DNA from 3 places in the Clostridium sp. USBA 49 genome. Region 2 is predicted to be linked to each of the others. Evidence: riboswitches for the same ligand, from Rfam matches in the RefSeq annotation. Region 2 holds a riboswitch; each other region holds the start of a gene.
What was found. Region 2 has a riboswitch for S-adenosylmethionine ahead of metF (methylenetetrahydrofolate reductase [NAD(P)H]). Riboswitches for the same ligand answer to the same signal wherever they lie in the genome.

Region 1 (5,522 bases), on a different contig from region 2:
TTTAACTTATAAATCTAATTGAAGATCCATATTTTTAGAAAGTTCTTCAACAGCATTTAGCCTAAATTCAATTCTATCTTTATTTACTAAAGGTTGTTCTATCCATTTTTATATAATTGCATAAATATTTATTTTTATTAAAATACATAATTTAATCTTCTATAACTTTGTTATTTTCTTTTTCACACATAATAAATTTATCCCAATTAATATATATTTGAAAAAGACTTACCACATCTTGCTGATTATAAAGTAATATTTTTTCCTTCTTTTTTTCAGGCATTCTATTTATATAATCTTTATCTTTTATAATTTTATTAAAAGTTTTAGCTAAATTAGCTCCGCTTATAAGTTCACTAGATCTTATTATTTCAAAATTTTTTTCAAGTGTTTTAAGACCTATTGAAGTTTTTTTAGCTTTTTCATACTCCTTTTGTAAATCTATACTTATAAAATAATCTTCCACTTTAAAATTAAATTTATATTTTTGAAATAAATAATTTATAACAGTAAAATCATTATTTCCAGAAAATGTAACAATATATTTTTTATTATAGTTTTTAATCATATTATTAAAATAATTTTTAGCTAAAATTAATATATCATAAGAATCATTGTTGTTTTCTATCATATATTGTGTTACATTTAATGTTTTTCCATTTTCATCATAATAAGAGCAGCCAAAAACTCCAATACATATAGGTTTTTTATACACATAATGTTCTAAATCAAAAAATAAAGCATCTTTATATAAATCTTTCTTATTATTAAAGTTTAATGAAAATTCACAATCAAATTTATCAATATATATTTTATTTTCTCTAGTAATCACCAATAACCACTCTTTTCTAAAACTGAATTAAATCTGGAGTTAATTTATAAATCATATCTTTCCTTTCTACTACAATTATAGCTTTTTTACTAATTTCCTCGTGTTCTTTTACCTTTTTAACAAGTTCTTTTGTAGGATTTACACAAATTGGAAACCCTACAAGCTCAAACATAGAAAAATCCCCTGCTGTATCTCCATAAGCATAGCTTTTTTCAAGGTCTATATTATATTTGTCCATAAACTCCATTATAGCTTTTTTCTTACTTCTACTATCCCACATAGGTACAACTTCACCTGTATACATATTATTTTCGTCAAGCTTATATAAAGCTCCTTTATAATCATCAAAACCATATTTAAGTGCCATCTCTTTTACAAGTTCTATAGGACTTCCTGATATAGTTATAAGCATATGTCCTTGCTCTTTATGCCACTTAATTCTATCTCTAGTAAAAGTATATACTCTATCTCCTTTTTGCTTTACTACATTTTTAGCTATAAATTCTACCTGAGATTTATGAAGACCTTTTATTGCTTCAATGTATATATCTGCCATTTTTAATAGATAATTATCATAATTACCTTGTCTTTTATCATATTTTTGATATTCTGGTCTTACTTCATTATACCATCTTTTTTCCTCTATTATTTCATATTTTACTAGTTTTTTAAATATTTCCGCAATAAGCCCTTCCCTATATAAGGTACCATCAATATCAAAAAATGCTCCAATATTTTTATTCATATTAATCCTCCATTATACCCTTTATTAATATAATATTATAAAAGTTAATATAATGCTATTATTTTTATACAATAAGTATACCCAATTTATATATAAAATAAAAAAGTAGACAGTAAAGTCTACTTTCTAAAATGCAGGAATAACACTGCCTTTATATTTATCTTCTATAAATTTTTTAACTTCTGGTGAAGTAAGAGCTTTAGATAAAGCTTGAATATATGGCTTGTCTTTATCTTCTTTTCTTACTGCAAGTATATTATTATATGGATTATCCTTTGTAGATTCTATTATATGCTTTCCTTCAGAATTTACAATAGAATCAGTATTTGGAGTTAATCCTGAGGACATTGCATAGTTAGAATTAATAACAGCGGCATCAAAGTCAACAAGACTTCTTGGAATTTGTGCTGCATCAACTTCTTTTATTTGAATATTTTTAGTATTTGAAGCTTTATCTATATCAAGCTTTGTAACTAATTCTCCTTCTTTAAGTTTAAATAATCCTTGTGATTCAAGAAGTCTTAAAGCTCTAGCTTCATTTGTTGAGTCATTAGGAACAGCTATAACAGCTCCATCTTTTAATTCATCTAAACTTTTTATTTTCTTTGAATACAAAGCTATTGGTTCTAAATGTACTTTAACTGTATATGTTAAATCTAAATTTTTCTCTTTAATCATATTGTTTAGATAAGGTTCATGTTGGAAATAGTTTGCATCTAGTTCTCCATCAGCAAGAGCAGTATTTGGAAGAACATAATCTGTATATTCTATTATTTCAAGCTTATATCCTTGTTTTTCTAATAATGGTTTAACAGCACCTTCTAATATTTCTTTATGAGGTACTGCAGTTGCACCAACTTTTATTACTTTTTTATCTTCTACTTTAGTTTCTTTAGATGTATCCTTTTGCGTAGAACATCCTGATAATCCAGATATTAATAGTGCTGATAAAATAATACTTAATATTTTTTTCATATAAAAACCTCCTAATTTTATTAATTTATTTTTATTTAGATAATTTTTTATAAGCATAATTGCCTAAGCTTTGAAATACTTGTACAACTATTATAAGTATAATAATTGTATAAATCATTATATCGGTTTTAAACCTTAAATATCCATATTTATATGCTATATCTCCAAGGCCACCTGCTCCAATAGTTCCAGCCATGGCAGAATAACCAATAACACTTATAACTGTTAAAGTTATTCCTAAAATTATAGATGGGAGTGCTTCTTTTAACATTACTTTAAATATTATTTGAAAATTATTTGCTCCAATAGATTTTGCAGCTTCAATTATTCCTGGATCTACTTCTTTTAAAGCAGATTCTATAACCCTTGCTGCAAAAGGCGCCGCACCTATAGTTAATGGTACAATTGCTGCATTTATTCCTATAGATGTTCCAACTAAAAATCTTGTTAATGGAATTACAGCTATCATAAGTATAACAAATGGAAAAGATCTTAATAAATTTATTATTAAATCTAATATTTTATATACAGCTTTATTAGGACTTAATCCTTTATCATCAGTAATAACTAATATTATAGCTGGTATAAATCCTATAATTACAGCAAGCAAAGTTGATATAATTACCATATAGAGTGTTTCACCAAGACCTCTTAAAAGTATTTCTAAAATTAATTCTTTAATTGTCATTTTTTATGACCTCCCAGCTGATTTCATGTTTTTTTAAATATTCGAATATTCTATCTTCGTATTTATCATCTGTATTTATAACAAGACTTCCTAATACATCTTCTTTAAATTTTTCAAGTTTGCCCCAAACTATAGAAAAATCGATATTTAGTTCTCTTGCCATGGAGGTTATAATAGTTCTTTCACTTAATTCTTTTGGGAAAAATATTTTTATATTTGATCCTTTTTTAGGCAATACTTCTTCTTCTCCCATTAAGTCCTTTAATTCATCACTAGGTTTTAAAAACAGTTCATCTACTTTTCCTATTGCCTTAATTTCGCCTCCTTCCATAAGTGCTACCCTATCACAAACTTCTTTTACAACTTCCATTTGATGTGTTACTATAACAATAGTTATATTAAGTTTTTTATTTATATCTTTTAAAAGCTGTAATATAGATTTAGTAGTTTTAGGATCTAAAGCAGATGTAGCTTCATCACACAAAAGTATTTTAGGCTCTAAAGAAAGAGCTCTTGCAATAGCAACTCTTTGCTTTTGTCCTCCACTTAATTCTCTAGGATAGCTTTCCATTTTATCATAAAGCCCAACCAAATTGAGTAGATTTTTTACTTTTTCTTCTATTTCATTTTTTTCTACTCCCCAAATTTTAAGCGGAAGTGCAACATTATCATAAACATTAGATCTATTTAAAAGATTAAAATTTTGGAATATCATTCCAAGCTCTTTTCTATGTTCTCTAAGTTTTGATGAAGTTAAGTTTTTTACTTCTTTCCCCATAACAGTAATACTTCCTTCATCATAACTTTCAAGACCATTTAAACATCTTAAAAGAGTTGATTTTCCTGCACCGCTATGTCCTACTATTCCGAATATTTCTCCTTGATTAACGCTCAAACTTATTGATTTTAAAACTTTTGTATTTGCAAAACTTTTAGAAACTTTATATACATTTATCATCCATTTTCCTCCATTTCATATGTACTAACTTTTTAAAATTAAAATAAAAAAACCCGAGGGAACCTCGGGTCAGCATTATATCCCTTATTTCCTCATCTTTCAGTATTGCAAAAGCAATACTGCAGGAATTGGCACCATTGTATTAAAATACCGGTTGCCGGGCTTCATAGGGCCAGTCCCTCCACCTCTCTTGATAAGATTAATAAATTCTATTTACTTGTTTTAACATATAAAATAGGACCTTATCTTTGCATTGATTTAATTATAATAACATTTATTGTATATGTCAATATTAAAACTACAATAAATTATAATTTTTTACTTTCTCTATCTGCTAAAAATCTGCTAAAAAATTTATTTAAAATCTTATTTAACAAATTATAAAAGCAGATAATAATGCAGTTTTACCAGTAATATTTATATATACAGGTTTAATTAAAAAATAAAAAACTATTTGAAAATTTTTTCTAATTGTCAGCTTTTTCTCTATCTATAAGAATTTTTTCTAACTCTTTTACTTTTTCTTTATCCATAGGTTCTACATTTTCTAATCTATACTTAATGCCTAATTTTTTATATTTTTCTACTCCTAATGTATGGTAAGGCAATAATTCTATCTTTTCAACATTATTAATAGATTTTATTATTTCTTTTAATTTTTCTATATGTTCTTCTGAGTCAGTTATCCCAGGAACCACTACATGTCTAACCCATACTTTTACATTAGTTTTATTAAGTGATTCTAAAAATTTATCAAATCCAGATTTACTACTACCTGTAAGTTTTCTATAACCATTATCATCTATATGTTTTATATCTAATAATACTAAATCTGTATATTTTAATATTTCATCATATTCACCAAACCCATATCCTGCAGTATCTATCGCTGTATTAATACCTTGTTCTTTACATAATTTTAGCATTTCAAGTAAAAACTCTGGTTGAAGCAGGGGCTCACCTCCAGAAAAGGTAACACCACCTCCAGAACGTTCAAAATATGGCCTATATCTCATAATTTTCTTTAAAAGTTCTTCAGATGTTATTTCAGTTCCACCATCTAAATTCCAAGTGTCTGGATTATGACAATAAGCACATCTTAATTTGCATCCTTGTAAAAATACAACTGTTCTAACTCCAGGTCCATCTACCAAACCCATACTTTCTATTGAATGTACCTTTCCTTTTAGCATAAAATCCCCTCCTTTGTATAAATCTAAAATAAACCAATCTAATTAATTTTTCAAGTAAAAAAATATTTAATATATTAATCTTAAAGCTCCTCTAAACCTAAGGTTTAGAGGAGCACTGCAATTACATTTTT
Region 2 (5,522 bases):
TCCATCTACAAGACCTTCTATTTGCTCTTCATAAGACTCTAAAAGTTCATCAAAACTTACAGCTCTAAAACCTGGATTTTCTACATCAGAAGATATGGACGCTGATTTATTTGTAGGACCTATAGATCCTGCTACAAATCGAGGCTTTAAGCTATCTTTTAAACTATAAAAATCTGCCATTTCTCTTGCTATTTTTGCACCATAATAGTTTAAATCATAAATTTTATCTTCTAACCCATAATCTGATTGAGATATTCTATTAGAATTAAATGTATTAGTTTCTATTATATCCGCTCCTGCTTCTAAATAAGATTTATGAATATCTCTTATAACATCAGGCTGAGTTAAATTTAATATATCATTATTACCTTTTTGGTTAATTTTAACAGTTAAATTTCCTCTAAAATCTTCTTCACTTAAATTTAGTTTTTGTATAACAGTTCCCATAGCTCCATCTAAAATTAATATTCTTTTTTTTAAGCAATCTTCTATATTTAGTTTCACTTAAAAGCCCCCTTGTGTTTTAGTTAATATTATCCTTATATTCTAAAGCTTCTCTTATATTAGATATATTTTGAATAATTCTTCTTACTGTTTCTGGACGATTCATAGTATATAAATGAATTCCATCTATTCCCCAAGAGAGCAAATCAATAATTTGTTCAGTAGCATAAACAATACCTGCTTCTTTTAATGCTTGAGGGTTATTCTCATATTTAGCCATAATTCTTGAAAATTTAGCTGGTAAAGATGCTCCACTTAAAGAGATCATACGTTCAATTTGTTTTTTATTTGTAACAGGCATTATTCCAGCAGAAATTGGCACATTAATTCCTTTTTTATAAGCTAAATCAATAAATCTATAAAAACTTTCATTATCAAAAAAAAGCTGAGTTATAAGAAAATCTGCTCCTGAATCCACTTTTATTTTTAAATTTTCAATATCTTTTTCTAAACTGCTACACTCGAAATGCCCTTCAGGATAACATGCCCCACCTATACATATTTCATCATCTTTTTTTATGGACTTTATTAAATCACTTGCATATTTATACTGGCTTTTTTGAAATAACTCTTCATTAAAATTTTGAGGTAAATCTCCTCTAAGAGCCATAATGTTTTGAATATTATTTTCTTTTAATTCTTCTATAAATTTTTGAAGTTTTTCTTCTGTTAATGATATACAAGTTAAATGTGCTAAAGTCTCAATATAATATTTATTCTTTATTAATGATGCAATTTCTATAGTTTTATCTCTAGTGCTTCCACCTGCCCCATAGGTTACACTTATAAAATCTGGTTTTAAGTCTTTTAAAGATTCTATTGTATCATATATAGTGTCTACAGGACTTTCCTTTTTAGGAGGAAAAATCTCAAAAGAAATAATAGGTTTTTTCTTTTTATAAATATTTTTTATTTGCATTTTAGTGCCCCCTTTTTATATAAAAATAAACGCTACTTTCGGAAAGAAAAATAGCGTTAATTTCTTATTTTACTATTTCCCTTATCTCTCAGAAATAATACATCTCTGCTGGAATTGACACCTTTTGTCTTAAAATGACATAGGTTGTCGGGCTTCTTAGGGCCAGTCCCTCCGCCTCTCTTGATAAGAAAAGAATAATATTAAATTTTATGTTTATTTTAAATTAATACAGCAAAAATGTCAATGAATTTATTTTTATTCATATAAAATTTAATCATAAAATATATTTTTAATAAAATTATTATTTTACTAAATTATTTTTAATTTTTATGCTTAGTATCTATAAATGCAATTTCTCCATCTATTAAAACTAATTTAGTTTTAGCATAAATATCAAAAGGATGTTTGTTAAATACCACAATGTCTGCATCTTTACCTATTTCAATAGATCCTACTCTATGAGAAATACCAAGTATTTCTGCTGGATTTATAGTTATTGCTTTAAGTGCAGCTTCCTCATCTAATCCTGCTTTTACTGCTAATGCAGCACACATAGGAAGATAATGTACTGGTATTACAGGATGATCTGTCATTAAAGCTATTTTTACACCTGCTTTATATAAAGCTTTAGGAGTTTCAAAACTCAATTCTTTTAACTCAACTTTACTTCTAGTTGTAAGTGATGGTCCAACTATTGCAGCATATCCTTCTTTAGCAAGTTCATCTGCAATTAAATGTCCTTCTGTACAATGCTCTATAGTCATTTTAAGACCAAACTCATTAGCAATACGAATAGCAGTAAAAATATCGTCTGCTCTATGAGCATGAGCTTTTACATTTAGTTCTCCATTTACAACTGGTATTAAGCTTTCAAGTTTCATATCAAAATTTTCATTTTTATCTTTGTTTTTTATATAATTTTTAGTCTTAAAAAGATATTCTCTTAATATAGATGCTGTTGCCATTCGAGTTGATGGTGTTTGTTTTTTTGAATTATAGCATCTTTTAGGATTTTCACCAAAAGCAACTTTCATTGCTGCTGGTTCCTGAACTATCATATCATCTATTCTTTTACCTTTAGTTTTAATTGTTGCAAATTGTCCTCCTATAACATTAGCACTTCCAGGTCCTGTACATACACATGTTATACCATTTTCATAAGCTTCTTTAAAAGCTCTATCCATAGGATTAATTGCATCAATAGCCCTAAGCTGTGGAGTAACAGGATCCGTAATTTCATTCCCATCATCACCTTCAAAGCCAAGACCATCTTCCCACATTCCTATATGACAATGAGCATCGATTATACCAGGCATAACAAAACCGCCTTCAGCATCAAATATTTCACAATTTGAAGATACATTTATATTTTGCCCTACTTTTATGATTTTCCCTTTATCAATTAAGACTTCTCCATTTTCAATAATATCACTAGCCATAGTAAGAATTGTTCCATTTTTAATTAATAACATTTTAAGCCGTTACATAAAATCTACTATTTAGAGATTTATTCCTTATTCAATGCAACCTGTTTTGTCATAAGACTACTCCAGTTTGATATGTTGTTCCAAAGGCTTAAATCCTTGATTTTTAATGTTATTAGTTTTAGTAAATTTATAACGGTTTTCACCTTCCTTTCCTATTTGAACTTTTCCATCTTCATATTTCCTTGAAACTTATTTCTGCTTTCTTTTTAACTTCTTTAGTTTTATTAATGTTTTTAAATGATTTATCTATATTTGAAACTATTGTTAAATCTTTTAGTCCTATGTCTACTCCTATTGAAACATCTGTGTTTTAGGCTATAAGTTCTTCTTTTTCTATGCCTACATATATATACCAAAACTTATTCATGGATTAGTATATTTAACATTTATAGGTATTTGCTCTACTGTTTCAACCCAACATACAAATAAAAACTGTAACAAGATTATGTATTAATTTTTATCCCTCTAATAAAGCTAAAGCTACAGCTCCTATAACTCCAGCATCTTTTCCTAAAGCTGCTGGAACAATTTTGCAATATTCAGACATAGCTTTAAAACATCTTTTATCCACTACTTCTTGAACTTTATCAAAAACTATTTTACCAGCCTGTGCAACTCCTCCACCTATTACAACCATATCTGGATCAAAACTGGTTATAATATTTGCAACAGCTATACCTAAATAGTTTAAACTTTTATCTAATATGTCTTTAGATACTTTATCTCCTTTTTCAGCTTCTTTAAAAACTTCATATGAAGTAATGTTTTCATAATTTTTAAGTGAAGTTTCCTCTCCACTTTCTACAGCTTCCCTTCCTTGCCTTCCTATTGCAGTACCTGAAGCTAATGCCTCTGCACAGCCATAATTACCACAATTACATCTTGGACCATTAGGAAGCAGAGTTGTATGTCCAATTTCTAATGCATTGGATGTACTTCCTCTATATATTTTACCGTTTAATATAGCACCTCCACCTATTCCAGTGCTTACTGTTACATAAACCATATTGTTTGTCCCTTTTCCTGCTCCAAGCATATATTCTCCTATAGCTGCAACATTTGCATCGTTATCAAGATATGTAGGTATATTAAATTTTTCTACCAATGGTTTTACAAGCTGAAAATTTTTAAAAGGAAGATTTGGCGTAGTTATTATAACTCCAGTCTTAGCATTTAAAGGCCCCGGAGAACCTATTCCTATTGTTTTAATTTCACTGGAAGTTTTATTAGCTATCTCCATAACCTTTTCAATTACTTCAAATATTCTATTAAGTACAGCATTTTCACCTTCAGAAGCTTTTGTAGGTATAGTATGCTTACTTAGCACATTCCCATTTAAATCTGCAAGAGCACCACTTATTTTAGTACCACCTAAATCAATTCCTATTACATATTTTTTATCCATGACTTGCCTCCATATTTTTTTAATTTTCAAACATTATTATATCAAAAAACAAAGCATTTTTATATAGGAAAACAAATATAATGGGACTGCTATAAAAAATTTATTATAACAGTCCCATTATATTTATCCTTTAAATTCATCTCCTCTTCTATAAGCAGTTATAAAATATCTTCCGTCATCATCATGTCCGCCCTTCATTGCTACTTCAAGTCCATTATGATGTAATATATTTGTTATTATATCTACATTATGTGCATCTCCAGGGCCGATTGAAATAATAACTTTATCATTTTCTCCAATTATATTCATATAATCATTAATATTACTATAATCACTTAATCCTATAGGCCCATTGATTTCTAAACGGTATTCTGACATAAAATCTCTCCTTTAGCTTACAATATTTTCTCCTTAAATAACGCCATGATTATTTTTTGTATTATATTATAAAATATTCATTATTTTTTAACATAAATTTTTACTATACAGCGAAAATTTATGATATAATTTAAGTAAAAAAATATATATTATGAACATAATGTAATTTTTACTAAATGGAGGGATTTTTATGAATTCACTAAAGGGAACTAAAACAGCAGAAAATTTAATGAAAGCCTTTGCAGGAGAATCTCAAGCAAGAAATAGATATACTTTTTATGCTTCTGTAGCAAAAAAAGAAGGATTTGTACAAATATCTAATATATTTACAGAAACAGCTAACAATGAAAAAGAACACGCAAAAAGATTTTTTAAATTTTTAAATGAAAATGGACTTGCAGGGGATACAGTAGAAATTACCGCTAATTTCCCTGTTGCACTTGGAGATACAAAAACAAATTTACTTGCAGCTGCAAATGGAGAAAATGAAGAATGGTCTGATTTATATCCAAAATTTGCTGATGTTGCTGAAGAAGAAGGATTTGATACAATAGCTATTGCTTTTAGAAAAATTGCAGAAGTTGAAAAACATCATGAAGATAGATATAGAAAGTTATTATCTAATGTAGAAAATGATAAAGTATTTAAAAAAGAAACTTCTACTTTATGGAAATGCGGCAATTGCGGTTACATATTTGAAGGAGAAGAAGCTCCAAAAGTTTGTCCTGCTTGCTTACATCCACAAGGTTACTTTGAATTATTAGCTGATAATTTCTAAAAACAACAATTTAAATCTAATATTTCTTTAATTTTATAAATAAAAACCATG
Region 3 (5,522 bases), on a different contig from region 2:
TCCTCTTCTGACACTAAAAGTAATTTTTTGCACTCTTTTACTAATAGATCTAAAGGCATATAAGTATTTCCCATAGAACAAAAATCATTTACTATATACTTTATACCACTTTTTATTCTAAAATCAGAATTCATTTCTACACCAAGATTTCTAGCTATTTTATCTGCAGTTTTAAAGCCTATTCCTGATATTTCTTCGCAAAGTATATATGGATTTTGTTTTACAATATTTATGGAATCAATGCCAAATTTTTTATATATTTTTATACATTGATTAGGAGTAACTCCATAGTTTTGAAGGAAAAGCATTATATTTTTAATTTCTTTCTGTCTTAAATAAGATTCTTTTATAATTTCAACTTTTTTATCTCCTATTCCCTCAATATCTATAAGTTTATCTATATCATTATCCAATATATCTAAAGTTTTATCTCCGAATTTTTCTACAATCTTCTTTGCAGTTACAGGTCCTATACCAGATATAACTCCTGATGCTAGATATTTTTCAATATCATAAGCTGTACTAGGAACTAATTCTTCATAAGCTTCTACTTTAAATTGTTTACCAAATTGAGGGTGAATAACCCATTGACCTTCAATTTTTAAATTTTGTCCTTCTGTTAAATATGGTATAAATCCAACAAAAGTAACTTTTTCATTTTCAGTTTTTATATTTGCTACTACATATCCATTATCTTCATTTTGAAATATTATATCTTCAACTAATCCTTGTATTTCTGGCATAAAATCGCCCCTATATTTAAAGTTTATATTTATACATTTTTAACAATAAAATATTATATATATAGAATACTTCAAAATAAACTATTTCTCAACCTTATATTACTTAAACATAATTTTTTAATAAAAAACTCAAATTTTAAAAATCCTATAGTATAATAAAATAATAATCTAAAAAGAAAATATGTTTTATATTAAAAGAGATCGTTTTTTAATATATTCATAAATTAAACTTTAAGTTTTATATATACTAAATTGGGTTGACTATTATGTTTAAAAATTTTACTATATAAATAAACGTAAAATTAGCTATAGGAGGCAAAATTTATGTTAATTAAAAATTGTAAAATAATATTTGAAAATAAAATTGAATTTGGAAACGTTCTAATAAAGAATGGAAAAATAGAGAAAATAGACATTGAATTTTTAGATAATAATGAAATTGATGATAATGAAATTATAGATGCAAAAGGTTTATATCTTTCTCCCGGATTTATAGATATTCATATTCATGGTGCAGGTGGCTGCGATACAATGGACGGCACTGTAGAATCTTTAAATACTATAGCTAAAACAATCGCTAATTATGGTACTACTTCCTTTCTTCCTACAACAATGACTTGCCCTATAGAAGATATAAAAAAAGCAGTTGATTCTGCTTCTCAATGTATGAAATATGGTACAGAAGGAGCAAATATACTTGGAGTTCATCTTGAAGGTCCTTTTATAAGTCCATATATGATAGGTGCCCAAAATCCAAAATATATTCAAAAGCCTTCTATTGATACTTTTAATCTTATTGCAAAAGATAATATAACTGCCATTAAAAGTATAACATTAGCCCCGGAAATAGAAGGAAGTAAAGAGCTTATTAAATATTTAAAAGATAAAAACATAATAGTTTCTATAGGTCATTCTAAAGCTACATATAAAGAAACTTTAGAAGGAATAAAATGTGGAATTAGTCACTCAACTCATCTTTATAACGCTATGACTCCTCTTCATCATAGAGAACCTGGAATAGTAGGTGCTGTTTTTGATACTGATATTACTACTGAAACTATTTCTGATGGAATTCATATAAGTTATCCATCGCTTAGAATTGCATATAAACAAAAGGGACTTGATAAAGTTATTTTGATAACAGATGCAATGATGGCTTGCGGTATGCCAGATGGAAAATATTCTTTAGGAGGTCAAGATGTATTTGTTAAAAATGGTGCTGCAAGGCTTAAAGAAGGTAATTTAGCCGGATCAATATTAACTTTGGATGATGCAATAAGAAATATATATAAAAATTCAAATTATAAACTTTATGAAATAGTAAAAATGGCAACTTATAATGCTGCTAAACATTGCAAGGTTGATAACAAAAAAGGCCTCATAAAAGAAGGTTATGATGCAGATTTAGTTTTATTTGATGAAAATATTAATATTAAAAAAGTAATTATTGGGGGCAAAATATTTAAATCTTAATAAAATAAATTAAAACTAATAAATTAAACCCCAAAATATTATTTATAATTTTGTCTTAATCTAAAATTATAATTTTATAATTAAATTACTATAATAGCTAAACTACCCTTTTATTATATTTTAGGTTAAGTTTCACTATATTTATCTATTTTAAAAATCTATTTTTATAAATAAATAGCACTTAATTATTAAAAATATTTTATAGATTAATTATTCTATTTTTCTTTAAAATAAGAATTTAATCTTTTTTCTAAAAAATAAGATATTAAAGGTATGGTTATTAAAATTATAAATAATGATATAAAAAAACTTGGATTTATTTTGAAAACAAGAGCTATTTTATTTATAAAATTTATAAAAGAATATATAGAAAGAATTGCACTTCCTAAAAGTACTATAGCTATTAATATAAATGCTTTTGAAAAAGTTACCCTTATTATATGAAAAAATTTAGCTAATTTCATAGTAATACCTCTTTTCTTTTTATATATTAAGAGTATTGACAATTTAAAATAATTTATTTATTAAATATTAGTTATACAATAAAGACTGCTTATTTGCAGTCTTTATTGTATATATTCTTTAATTTCATTAACTTTATCTAATCTTTCCCATGGAAGGTCTAAATCCGTTCTACCAAAATGTCCATAAGCTGCAGTTTGTTTATATATTGGTCTTCTTAAGTCTAGATTTTTTATTATAGCAGCAGGTCTTAAATCAAATACTTTATTTATAATTTCTATAATTTTATCATCTGAAATTTTTCCAGTTCCAAATGTATCAACCTCTATAGATACTGGTTTTGCAACTCCTATAGCATAAGCAATTTCTACTTCTAACTTATCAGCTACACCAGCAGCAACTAAATTTTTAGCAACATATCTTGCTGCATAAGCTCCAGATCTATCTACTTTTGTTGGATCTTTACCTGAAAAAGCACCACCGCCATGTCTTCCATATCCACCATAAGTATCAACTATAATCTTTCTTCCAGTAAGACCAGAATCTCCTTGTGGTCCTCCAACAACAAATCTTCCTGTTGGATTTATGAAGTATTTTGTATTTTCATCTAAAAGATCTGCTGAAACTACTTTATTTATAACATGTTCCATTAAATCTTTTTCTATTTGTTCTCTTGTTACTTCTGAATCATGCTGAGTGGATATAACAATTGTATCTATTCTAATTGGCTTATCATCTTCATATTCTACAGTAACTTGTGTTTTTCCATCTGGTCTTAAATAAGATAAAGTTCCATTTTTCCTAACTTCTGAAAGTCTTCTTGCCATTTTGTGTGCTAAAGAAATTGCAAGAGGCATATATTCTTCTGTTTCATTTGTAGCGAAACCAAACATCATACCTTGGTCTCCAGCTCCAATGGCATCTATCTTATCCATTTCTCCTTTTTTTGCCTCAAATGCTTCATTTACTCCCATTGCTATATCTGGAGATTGCTCATCTATAGAAGTTAATACAGAACAAGTATCACAATCAAAACCATATTTAGCTCTGGTATATCCTATATCTTGTATAGTCTTTCTTACTATTTTAGGTATATCTACATAACAATTAGTAGATATCTCTCCCATAACTAAAACCATTCCTGTTGTAACTGCAGTTTCGCAAGCTACTCTAGCATTTGGATCACGAGATAATATTTCATCTAATACAGCGTCAGAAATTTGGTCACAAATTTTATCTGGATGTCCTTCTGTAACAGATTCAGAAGTGAATAATCTTCTCATTTATAAATTTCCCTCCTATGCTACATAAAAAATAAAACCCCTTCATAACGAAGAGGCACGATTAACGTATCCTCTTATCTTGCAGTAAATACTGCTGGAATTGGCACCTTTGTTGTAAAACTGGTTGCCGGGCTTCACAGGGCCATCTCCCTCCACCTCTCTTGATAAGAGATTATAATTTGGATTACTTTTAATTCTAGTACATAATATCACAGTAAAAAATTTCTGTCAATATTTATCGAATAAGCTATTTTGTAGTTATTATACTCAAAATATTATTTATAATATCAAACTAATAATTTTCAAATACTAAACTTTTTAGATATCTTAGAATTATAAAACAAAGTACTAAAGTTTTTAAATAAGTTAAAATTATAAAAAATTTAATATTCTAAAATTTAAATAGTTTAAGATTTAATTTTTTTATATTTTTCTTCTATATTTTTAATATTTTCATATTCTTTATCTGAAAGTCTCTGCTTTAACAAATTTAATGCATTTATTATATCTGCATTATTTATATATTCCTCTATTTTACTCTGATCTATAGGGGACAATGTTTTTGAAACAGTCAGTATTTTTTCTTTATCTAAATCTGTTATAAGTACATTATTTTTATTAATTGAATTATTAAACACTGATAAATTTTCCTCTGTATTTTCTTTATTATTGTTTTGATTTATTTCTTTATTATTATTTTCTTTATTGCTTTCTTTTAGTTTATTATCAGCTAAGCTATTATTTAAATTTGTAGTATTCTCTTCTTTTAATGCATCTAATAATTCTTTTTCATCTTTATAAGCTCTATCAAATTTAAATCTTATTACGCTTTTAGGTAATGGAGAAAATTTTATATTTTTTTCATTACTATCTGCTATTTTTTCTTTTTCAGAAGTTTGAGTATTTTTAATATTATTATTTAAATTTTTACTCTTTTTAGGTAAAATAGTTTGTACATTAATTTTTTTAATATTTTGAAAAATATTTATTTGATTAATACTATATTTTTCGTTTAAATAATCTTTATTTGTATATACAGTTGCAACTGTATATATAATAGTAAAAAATATAACAATTACAGAATAAAATTTTTTAGACATAAATAAAACCACCTCATCGTATTAGTATCACCTTATTTAATATTTTTATTCATTCTTAATATTTTTATATTTAACAGCATATATATTATTAAATAGTTTATTACAATATAAGTAGAATGAACTTTATTGGCTACTGAATATTGATAGATATTAATCTCTTTTTAATAAAAAATCAATATGATAAGGAGGTTATTTGTTGAGTAAAGTTAAAACTCATTATAAAAACCCACTAGCTTATTACGAAATTGCAAATTTCCTAAAGAATTATATGGATGAAAATACAGTTATTGTATGTATAGGTACAGATAGATGTATAGGGGATTGTTTGGGACCATTAGTAGGAACTTTTTTAAAAGAAAAGTTTTTCCCGTTACCCGTATTTGGTACAATATCAGAACCTATTCATGCTTTGAATATTGATAAAAAGCTCTCTGAAATAAAAACTCTTTTTCCTAAAGCTA

Region 1: it holds a riboswitch for S-adenosylmethionine, as region 2 does, so the genes downstream of both, B5D11_RS02085 (methionine ABC transporter ATP-binding protein) here and metF (methylenetetrahydrofolate reductase [NAD(P)H]) in region 2, are expected to answer to the same signal.
Region 3: it holds a riboswitch for S-adenosylmethionine, as region 2 does, so the genes downstream of both, metK (methionine adenosyltransferase) here and metF (methylenetetrahydrofolate reductase [NAD(P)H]) in region 2, are expected to answer to the same signal.

Annotation. Positions count from the first base shown of each region.
Region 1 is NZ_FUYD01000002.1:44,678-50,199, reverse strand. Features, by position in the region: gene B5D11_RS02105 (ribonuclease H-like domain-containing protein) at 152-832, opposite strand; gene B5D11_RS02100 (HAD-IB family hydrolase) at 849-1,577, opposite strand; gene B5D11_RS02095 (MetQ/NlpA family ABC transporter substrate-binding protein) at 1,704-2,552, opposite strand; gene B5D11_RS02090 (methionine ABC transporter permease) at 2,584-3,240, opposite strand; gene B5D11_RS02085 (methionine ABC transporter ATP-binding protein) at 3,230-4,198, opposite strand; SAM riboswitch class I at 4,288-4,398, opposite strand; gene pflA (pyruvate formate-lyase-activating protein) at 4,666-5,391, opposite strand; gene pflB (formate C-acetyltransferase) at 5,513-5,522, opposite strand, start outside.
Region 2 is NZ_FUYD01000008.1:107,907-113,428, forward strand. Features, by position in the region: gene metH (methionine synthase) at 1-504, opposite strand, end outside; gene metF (methylenetetrahydrofolate reductase [NAD(P)H]) at 524-1,423, opposite strand; SAM riboswitch class I at 1,502-1,613, opposite strand; gene B5D11_RS08955 (amidohydrolase) at 1,744-2,895, opposite strand; gene B5D11_RS12980 (hypothetical protein) at 3,093-3,224, shown strand; gene B5D11_RS08965 (ROK family protein) at 3,368-4,315, opposite strand; gene B5D11_RS08970 (hypothetical protein) at 4,439-4,693, opposite strand; gene rbr (rubrerythrin) at 4,884-5,471, shown strand.
Region 3 is NZ_FUYD01000004.1:178,533-184,054, forward strand. Features, by position in the region: gene B5D11_RS05925 (SF1B family DNA helicase RecD2) at 1-743, opposite strand, end outside; gene nagA (N-acetylglucosamine-6-phosphate deacetylase) at 1,068-2,216, shown strand; gene B5D11_RS05935 (hypothetical protein) at 2,432-2,680, opposite strand; gene metK (methionine adenosyltransferase) at 2,783-3,961, opposite strand; SAM riboswitch class I at 4,033-4,132, opposite strand; gene B5D11_RS05945 (hypothetical protein) at 4,369-5,061, opposite strand; gene yyaC (spore protease YyaC) at 5,258-5,522, shown strand, end outside.